Regions from separate parts of the Kitasatospora sp. NBC_00240 genome, predicted to be linked through region 1. Evidence: riboswitches for the same ligand, from Rfam matches in the RefSeq annotation. Region 1 holds a riboswitch; the other holds the start of a gene.
The links. A riboswitch is a leader RNA that binds a small molecule or an ion and turns the genes downstream of it on or off. The one in region 1 is predicted to bind cobalamin.
Positions count from the first base shown of each region.

Region 2: another riboswitch for cobalamin. It lies ahead of OG689_RS16525 (ribonucleoside-diphosphate reductase subunit alpha); the one in region 1 lies ahead of OG689_RS13130 (cobalamin biosynthesis protein).

Region 1 is NZ_JAPEMU010000001.1:3,109,961-3,113,771, forward strand. It holds gene OG689_RS13120 (hypothetical protein) at 1-431, opposite strand, end outside; gene OG689_RS13125 (helix-turn-helix transcriptional regulator) at 618-1,307, opposite strand; cobalamin riboswitch at 1,658-1,791, shown strand; gene OG689_RS13130 (cobalamin biosynthesis protein) at 1,917-2,900, shown strand; gene OG689_RS13135 (cobyric acid synthase) at 2,897-3,811, shown strand, end outside.
Region 2 is NZ_JAPEMU010000001.1:3,924,641-3,928,451, forward strand. It holds gene OG689_RS16515 (glycosyltransferase family 2 protein) at 1-228, opposite strand, end outside; gene OG689_RS16520 (hypothetical protein) at 731-1,759, opposite strand; cobalamin riboswitch at 1,900-2,057, shown strand; gene OG689_RS16525 (ribonucleoside-diphosphate reductase subunit alpha) at 2,242-3,811, shown strand, end outside.

The DNA.
Region 1 (3,811 bases):
CAGGCGGGCAGCGGCCCCGACTCGCCGACCGCGGCGGTGTCCAGGAAGGGCAGTCCGAGCGCGGTGGTCGGGTTCCCGAGGAGGACCCGGGGCGTCAGCCGCACCACGGTGCCGGTCTCCAGGGTGCCGGTGTCGGCGCGCTCCAGCCGGCGGGTGACGCCCTGCTGGTCGCTCTGTAGGATCTCGCCGACCACCCCGTGGCCGTCCACTCCCCACTCGATCGCGTAGTGGCCCGGACGGGCGGTCTCCACCGTCCTGGTGAGGGTCACCCGGCCGGCGGCCAGGCCGAGCACCCGGACGACCCGGGCGCCCGACGCCCGATCCGCGCGAGGGTGCACCGCCCGCTCCGACACCTTGCGCCCCAGTGCCAGGACGGCCACACCCGTACCGGCCGCGGCGGCCGCCACGACTGCTGCGGTTCCCCAACGCATATCTCGCTCCCCGCTCTGCTGCTCCCTGCCGGGCGGCCGGCCGCGGCCCGGTTGCATCCGCACACCAGTCCACGCGTCGCGGGGCCGGGCGGCCACCGGTGCGGGGCCGTCCGGGGCACGGGGGCGGGCGATCCGGCCGGGGCGGGCGAGCACGCGCGGGGAGTGGGGGACGAACAGAGGGGAAGGTCAGACCGGGATCTCGGTGGACCGCCGCGACAGCAGCTCCCAGAACCGCTCGCCGACCGGCCGGGCCTGCTGCGGGGGCTCGGGCTGCGCCGGGGCGGACGATCCCCAGCCGCCGGATCCCCAGTGCGCCGTCACCTGGTACTCGTTCTGCAGGTCCGTCAGCACCGCCGCGAGCACGTCCCCGGGCACCGGCACGATCCGCCCCACCGCCTTCACCTGGGCCTGCCAGCGCCCGTCGACGCAGCGGCGCAACCGCTGGTCCAGCTCCTCCTGGCGGCCGAGGACGGCCACCACGTCCCGCAGCGTCATCCCGAGCACCTGGGCCAGCGCGAACGTCTGGTCCTCGTCGCCCGTCCACCGGCCGGCGTCCTCGGCGAGGTCGTAGGCGCGCGGCGAGAGGCCGACCCGGCGGGCGGCCTCGTCCCGGCCGAGCTCCCGGGCCACCCGGAAGTCGCGCAGGCAGGCCGGCCGGGCGCCCATCAACTGGGCGGGCGGGCACCACAGGGCGCGGGCGAGGGCGATGAACTCCTCCTCGGAGGGCCGGATCTCGCCGGTCTCCCAGCCGATCACATGGGCCGGCAGCAGTCGGACCCCGTGCGCGGCCATCCCCTCCGCCACTTGATGAGGGGTCAGGCCCAGCCCGGCGCGGTGCGCCCTGGCCGCCAAGGGCGAGAAGGGGACCGGCGTCACGGAGGGCTTTCTGGATCGCATGAGCAACGACCGTACGGGCCGGGCCCGGACGGCCCCAGACGCCGAACGCACGAAGCGCAGGTCAGGCCCCCGGTGGGCGACTGGCGGATCGTACAGATCCGTGCCGCCGGACGGCCGCGCTACTCGGAGGTAATGACGGTTTCCTCCAAGGCCTTCCGCTACGCGGGTAGCGCGACCCTGGCCTGCGCCGCACGCGAACCGGCAGGCCCGCGCCGGACGGGCGCCGCGCACGGCGCACGCCGGCCGCGCGTGTGACCAAACCCTCGGTGGCCTTGGTTGACTCCCGGTTCGGCCGCGTGATGGGATCCATCAGCCAAACGGAGGCATGCAGAGGAAGCCGGTGCGAATCCGGCGCGGTCCCGCCACTGTCACCGGGGAGCACGCTCGAACCATGGTCACGGCGGTCCGTCAGAAGCCCGCGGGAAGGCCCGAGGGTGTGTCCGACCCGGAAGCCAGGAGACTCTCGCCCCCGGTACGTCGAGCCAGGGCGCGGACCCTGAGTGAGGACACGCACGCCATGCAGGCTGCCCGGGCCGTCCACCGGCCACCGTCGAACCGAGCCCGCCGCCGTACCGCCGCGCCCCTGCCGTGCGCGGGCTGACCCGCGGCACAGCCTTCGCCCTGGGCGCCGTCGCCGGGTACCTGGCCGACGCCCGCTTCGCCGACCCCCGGCGCGGTCACCCGGTGGCCGCCTTCGGCACCGCCGCCGGCCGCCTGGAGCGGGCGCTCTGGCGCGACCGGCGCGCGGCCGGCGCGGCGTACACCGCCCTGTGCGTGGGCACCGTCGCGGCCGCCGCCACCCTGGCCGACCGCACCCTCGGCCGCCCCGCGGCCGGCCGGGCGGCGCTGGCCGCCGCGGCGACCTGGACGGTGCTCGGCGGCACCTCGCTCACCCGCGAGGCCAGGACCATCGGGCGCTCGCTCTCGGCGGGTGACCTCAAGGCCGCGCGGGAGCGGCTGCCGCACCTGTGCGGGCGCGACCCGAGCGCGCTGGACGAGCAGCAGATCGCCCGGGCGGTGGTGGAGTCCGTCGCCGAGAACACCGCCGACGCGGTGGTGAACGCCCTGGTCTGGGGCGCGCTGGCCGGCACCCCCGGCCTGCTCGCCTTCCGGGCCGTCAACACCCTGGACGCGATGGTCGGGCACCGCTCGCCGCGCCACCTCCGCTTCGGCTGGGCCTCGGCCCGGCTGGACGACGTGGCCGGCTGGCCCGGCGCGCGGCTCACCGCGCTGCTGACCGTCCTGGCCGCGCCCAGGCCCGCCACCGCCTGGCGGGTCTGGCACCGCGACGGCGCGGCCCACCCCAGCCCCAACGCCGGCCGGGCCGAGGCCGCCTTCGCCGGCGCGCTCGGCGTGCGCCTCGGCGGCACCCTGGCCTACGGCGAGAGGGTCGAGCACCGGCCGGTGCTGGGCGGCGAACTGCCCCCGGTCGAGGTCGCGGACATCGAACGGGCCTGCCGGCTCTCCCGCCGGGTCGGGCTGCTCGCGCTCGGCGTCACGGCCGCCGGGCACGCCCTCCTGCACCACGCGGGCCGGGGTCTCACACGTCAACGAAAGGGTGGCCGCAATTGAGCGGGGCACTGCTGGTCGCCGGAACGACCTCGGACGCCGGCAAGAGCGTGGTCACGGCCGGGATCTGCCGCTGGCTGGCCCGACAGGGCGTCAAGGTCGCGCCGTTCAAGGCGCAGAACATGTCGCTCAACTCCTTCGTCACCGCCGACGGCGCCGAGATCGGCCGTGCCCAGGCGATGCAGGCGCAGGCCGCCCGGGTCGAGCCGGAGGCGGCGATGAACCCGGTGCTGCTCAAGCCCGGCGCCGACGGCCGTAGCCAGGTGGTGCTGCTCGGGCGGGCGATCGCCGAGGTCGGCGCGCTGGACTACCGCGAGCGCAAGCCCGTCCTGCTGGAGCGCTCCCTGGAGTGCCTGGCCGATCTGCGGCGCCGCTTCGACGTGGTGGTGTGCGAGGGCGCCGGCTCGCCGGCCGAGATCAACCTGCGGGACCGCGACATCGCCAACATGGGCCTGGCCACCGCCGCCGCCCTGCCCGTGGTGGTGGTCGGCGACATCGACCGGGGCGGGGTCTTCGCCGCGATGTACGGGACGCTGGCCCTGCTCTCGGCGGAGGACCAGCGGCACGTGGCCGGGTGGTTCGTGAACAAGTTCCGCGGCGACGCCCGGCTGCTGGAGCCCGGCCTGGAGATGCTGCACCGGCTGACCGGCCGTCCGGTGCTCGGCACCCTGCCGATGCTGAAGGGCCTGTGGCTGGACGCCGAGGACTCGCTCGACCTCTCCACCGTGGTCGACCGCGAGGACGACCGCGGCCCGCTCGGCGCGGACGTGCTGCGGGTGGCCGTGGTGCGGTTCCCCCGGCTGTCGAACTTCACCGACGTGGACGCGCTGGCCCAGGAGCCCGGGGTGCTGGTCCGCTGGGCCACCCGCCCCGAGGAGCTGGCCGACGCCGACCTGGTGATCCTGCCCGGCACC
Region 2 (3,811 bases), 810 kb from region 1:
GACGTCGACGGTCGGGTACTCGGCCGGGGTCCACTTGCGGACCAGCCGGCGGTGCTCCTTGATGTCGAAGTTCGGCGTGAAACTGTTCACCCGCAGGGAGACCAGGTAGTACACGACGGTGAACACGAGGAACGGCACGCAGAGCCAGAACCACGAGCCGACCCGGAAGAGCTCGACCTGGCTGATCACCAGGCAGACGAAGCTGATCACCGAGCAGAGCGTCAGCACCCACTGGTTGCGGACGGTGTAGTTGTACTTCTCCTGGGCGTTCGGCGGTGCCGGGAGCAGCAGGCCCGAAACGGGCTCCGACGCGTTCCGGCGCCGGCCGGACGACTTGCGTCTTCTGCTGGGCGCACTGGTCGCGGTGCTCACCGCGCGATACCTCCTGGTAGCTGCGTTCCGCATGCCGGAGCGAACTGACCAAGCAGCAACTGTCCCCCGGGGCACCACACCTTATCGGACGCACGTTCGCGGACTGTTACAGCCCGTCGCGAACAGGTCATCAGGAAGGGTCCGATACGAACGGCCCTTCAACCGCACCCCGGACGGCCTGTCACGGACGGCCCGCCACGGGCCCGGCACGGGCCGTCCGCCACGACCCGCCGGTCACCGGCGGCCTTCGACCCGCCCCCGTCGGCGCCGGCCCATGGGCGTCGGGCGGCCGGCGCCGGGCCGGCATCAGGCCGCCCGCCGCCACCCGTCGCCCGGACGCCCCCGGGCCCGGACCCGCTCAGCCGGCGGTGGCCGCCGGCTTGGCCCGGCCCAGCAGGACCTCCTTGGCGCGGTCCGCAAGGGGGCTCGCCGCCGCGGTCGCCGCCGGATCGGCCTGGTCGGGAGTCTGCTTGAGCGAACCGGCGACGGTGAAGTACCCGAACCGGCCCACCGCGGCGTGCGTCTCCGTGCAGCCCGACTTGTCGGTGACGCAGAAGGTGGCGACGCCCGGGCCGGACAGACCCTGGACGAGGCCCGCGTGCCGGCCGAGGGCCTTGTCGGCGCCGGCCTTGTTGTCGAAGACCGCGATGCCGACCGTGACGGCGCTCTCCCCGGACACGTAGGTCGCGCGGACCAGCGAGCGGCAGGCGTCGTCGCCGAGGGCGAGCCCGAGCCCGCCGGTGGTCCCCTTGGAGCAGGGGGAGGTCGAACCGGTGACCATCCGGGTCCAGACCTTGCCGTCGATGGTGCGGGTCTGGTCGGGGAAGAGCGTCGCGGCGTCGACCGGCGCCTTGTCCGTCGAGGCGTCCGAGATCAGCGGCAGCGCCTGCTCCAGCGGCAGGCCGGTGGACGCGGCCGGCTTGGGGTTCGGCTTGTTGCCACCGCCCTGACCGGAGATCACCACACCGGCCGCCACCACGCCGCCGACGAGCACCACGGCCAGCAGCGCGCCACCGATCCACAGCCGGCGGCGCTTACGGGACTCGTTCTCGTGCTGGTCGGCCAGCTGGGTCCAGTTCGGCTCGCCCTGGAAGGGCTGCGGCGCGGGCTGCCAATGCGGCGGCGCCTGCTGCGGGCCCGGCTGGGGCACGAACGGCTGCTGCGGCTGGTGCTGCTGCGGGATCGGCGGCGGGACCGGCTGGCCCTGCGGCGGAAGCTGCTGCGCGGGCTGGCTGTACGGCACCGGGGGCGGGCCGAAACCGCCGGCGGCCGGCGGCACGGGCTGCTGCCCCTGCGGCGGCTGCCCCGGCGTCCCCGGCTGCTGACCCTGGACCGGCTGTGCGGGCTGACGCGTCCAGTCGGACGGTACGCCCGTTCCCTCGCTCATGAGGCGAGATCGTAAAGCATGGTGTGCGCGGCAGGCCCATCCGGTAATCAATCCGTTCCCAAATCCGGGCCCGGCGCCCGTTCCCGGGCCTCCTCCGTGAGCCGACGAGTAGCCACCCGACACGCCACAGTGCACAACATGTGGTGCTTCATCGGGCTGGCGCCACTAGATGTATGCTCACTCCTGCTGTCGAACGCAGGGGAACCCGGTGGAAGTCCGGGACTGCCCCGCAGCGGTGAGCGGGCTGCCCGACCGGGCCACGCGAGTCCGATGACCTGCCGACGGTGTGCCACAGGGCTTCCCCGCAGTCGCCATGCAGCACAGCAGTTTCGTCCGGGCCTCGCGGGTGGGCCGGGGGGTGGTTCGCGCGCGCCGTGAGGTGTTCCGCGCTGCGCTCCCCTGCGCCCATACGGCCCGGCAGCCCCCTCGCCGACCGCCGCCGCCAGGAGAGAAGCGCCTTGACCATCGCTGCCTCAGCCACCCTGCCCGCCCAGGGTTCCAGCCCCGCCGTCCCGTCCGACCCGACGGTGTCCGACCCCGGTGGAGCGCTTCTTCGGCTGCTGACCGACCGCAGCGTCGACCTCCCCCAGGTCGACCCCGGCCACGTCGCCGCCGCCGCCCTGCGCGGCCGGCACGCCGGCTCCGACTTCGCGGAGCTGCGCGGGCTGGCCGTCGAGGCCGCCGCGTCGATGATCGCCGAGGACCCCCAGTACTCGAAGCTCGCCGCCCGACTGCTCGCCCTGGAGATCCAGGACGAGGCCGTCGGCCAGGGCGCCGTGTCCTTCTCCGCCTCGATCACCGTCGGCCACGCCGAGGGCCTGATCGGCGACACCACCGCCGCGTTCGTGGCCAAGCACGCCGACGCGCTGGACGCCCTGATCGACCAGAAGGGCGACGACCGCTTCGAGTACTTCGGTCTGCGCACCGTGCAGTCCCGGTACCTGCTGCGCCACCCGATCACCCGCAAGGTGATCGAGACCCCGCAGCACTTCCTGCTCCGCGTCGCCAGTGGCCTGGCGGTCGGTGACGACGAGCAGTCGGTCCGCGAGGTCTCCGAGCTGTACGCGCTGATGAGCGCGCTCTCCTACCTGCCGTCCTCGCCGACGCTGTTCAACTCCGGCACCAAGCACCCGCAGATGTCCTCCTGCTACCTGCTGGACTCGCCGCTGGACAACCTGGACTCGATCTACTCGCGCTACGCGCAGATCGCCCGGCTCTCCAAGCACGCCGGCGGCATCGGCCTGTCCTACAGCCGGATCCGCTCGCGTGGCTCGCTGATCCGCGGCACCAACGGCAAGTCCAACGGCATCGTGCCGTTCCTGCGCACCCTGGACTCCTCGGTGGCGGCGGTCAACCAGGGCGGCCGGCGCAAGGGCGCGGCCTGCGTCTACCTGGAGACCTGGCACGCGGACATCGAGGAGTTCCTGGAGCTGCGCGACAACACCGGTGAGGAGGCCCGCCGCACGCACAACCTGAACCTCGCCCACTGGATCCCGGACGAGTTCATGCGCCGGGTCAACGCCGGCGGCGACTGGTCGCTGTTCTCCCCCGCCGACGTCCCCGAGCTGGTCGACCTGTGGGGCGCCGACTTCGACGAGGCGTACCTGAAGGCCGAGGCGGCCGGCAAGGCCGTGCGCACCATCCCCGCGCAGACCCTGTACGCCCGGATGATGCGCACCCTGGCGCAGACCGGCAACGGCTGGATGACCTTCAAGGACGCCTCCAACCGGGCCGCCAACCAGACCGCCCTCCCCGGCCGGACCGTCCACTCCTCCAACCTCTGCACGGAGATCCTGGAGGTCACGGACGACTCCGAGACCGCGGTCTGCAACCTCGGCTCGGTCAACCTGGGCGCCCACGTGGCCCCCGGCGCCACCCCCGCCGACCTCGTGAGCGCGATGGACTGGGACCGGCTGGACTCGACCGTCCGCACGGCTGTCACCTTCCTCGACCGCGTGGTGGACATCAACTTCTACCCGACCCCCGAGGCCGGCACCTCCAACTCCCGCTGGCGCCCGGTGGGCCTCGGCGTGATGGGCCTGCAGGACGTCT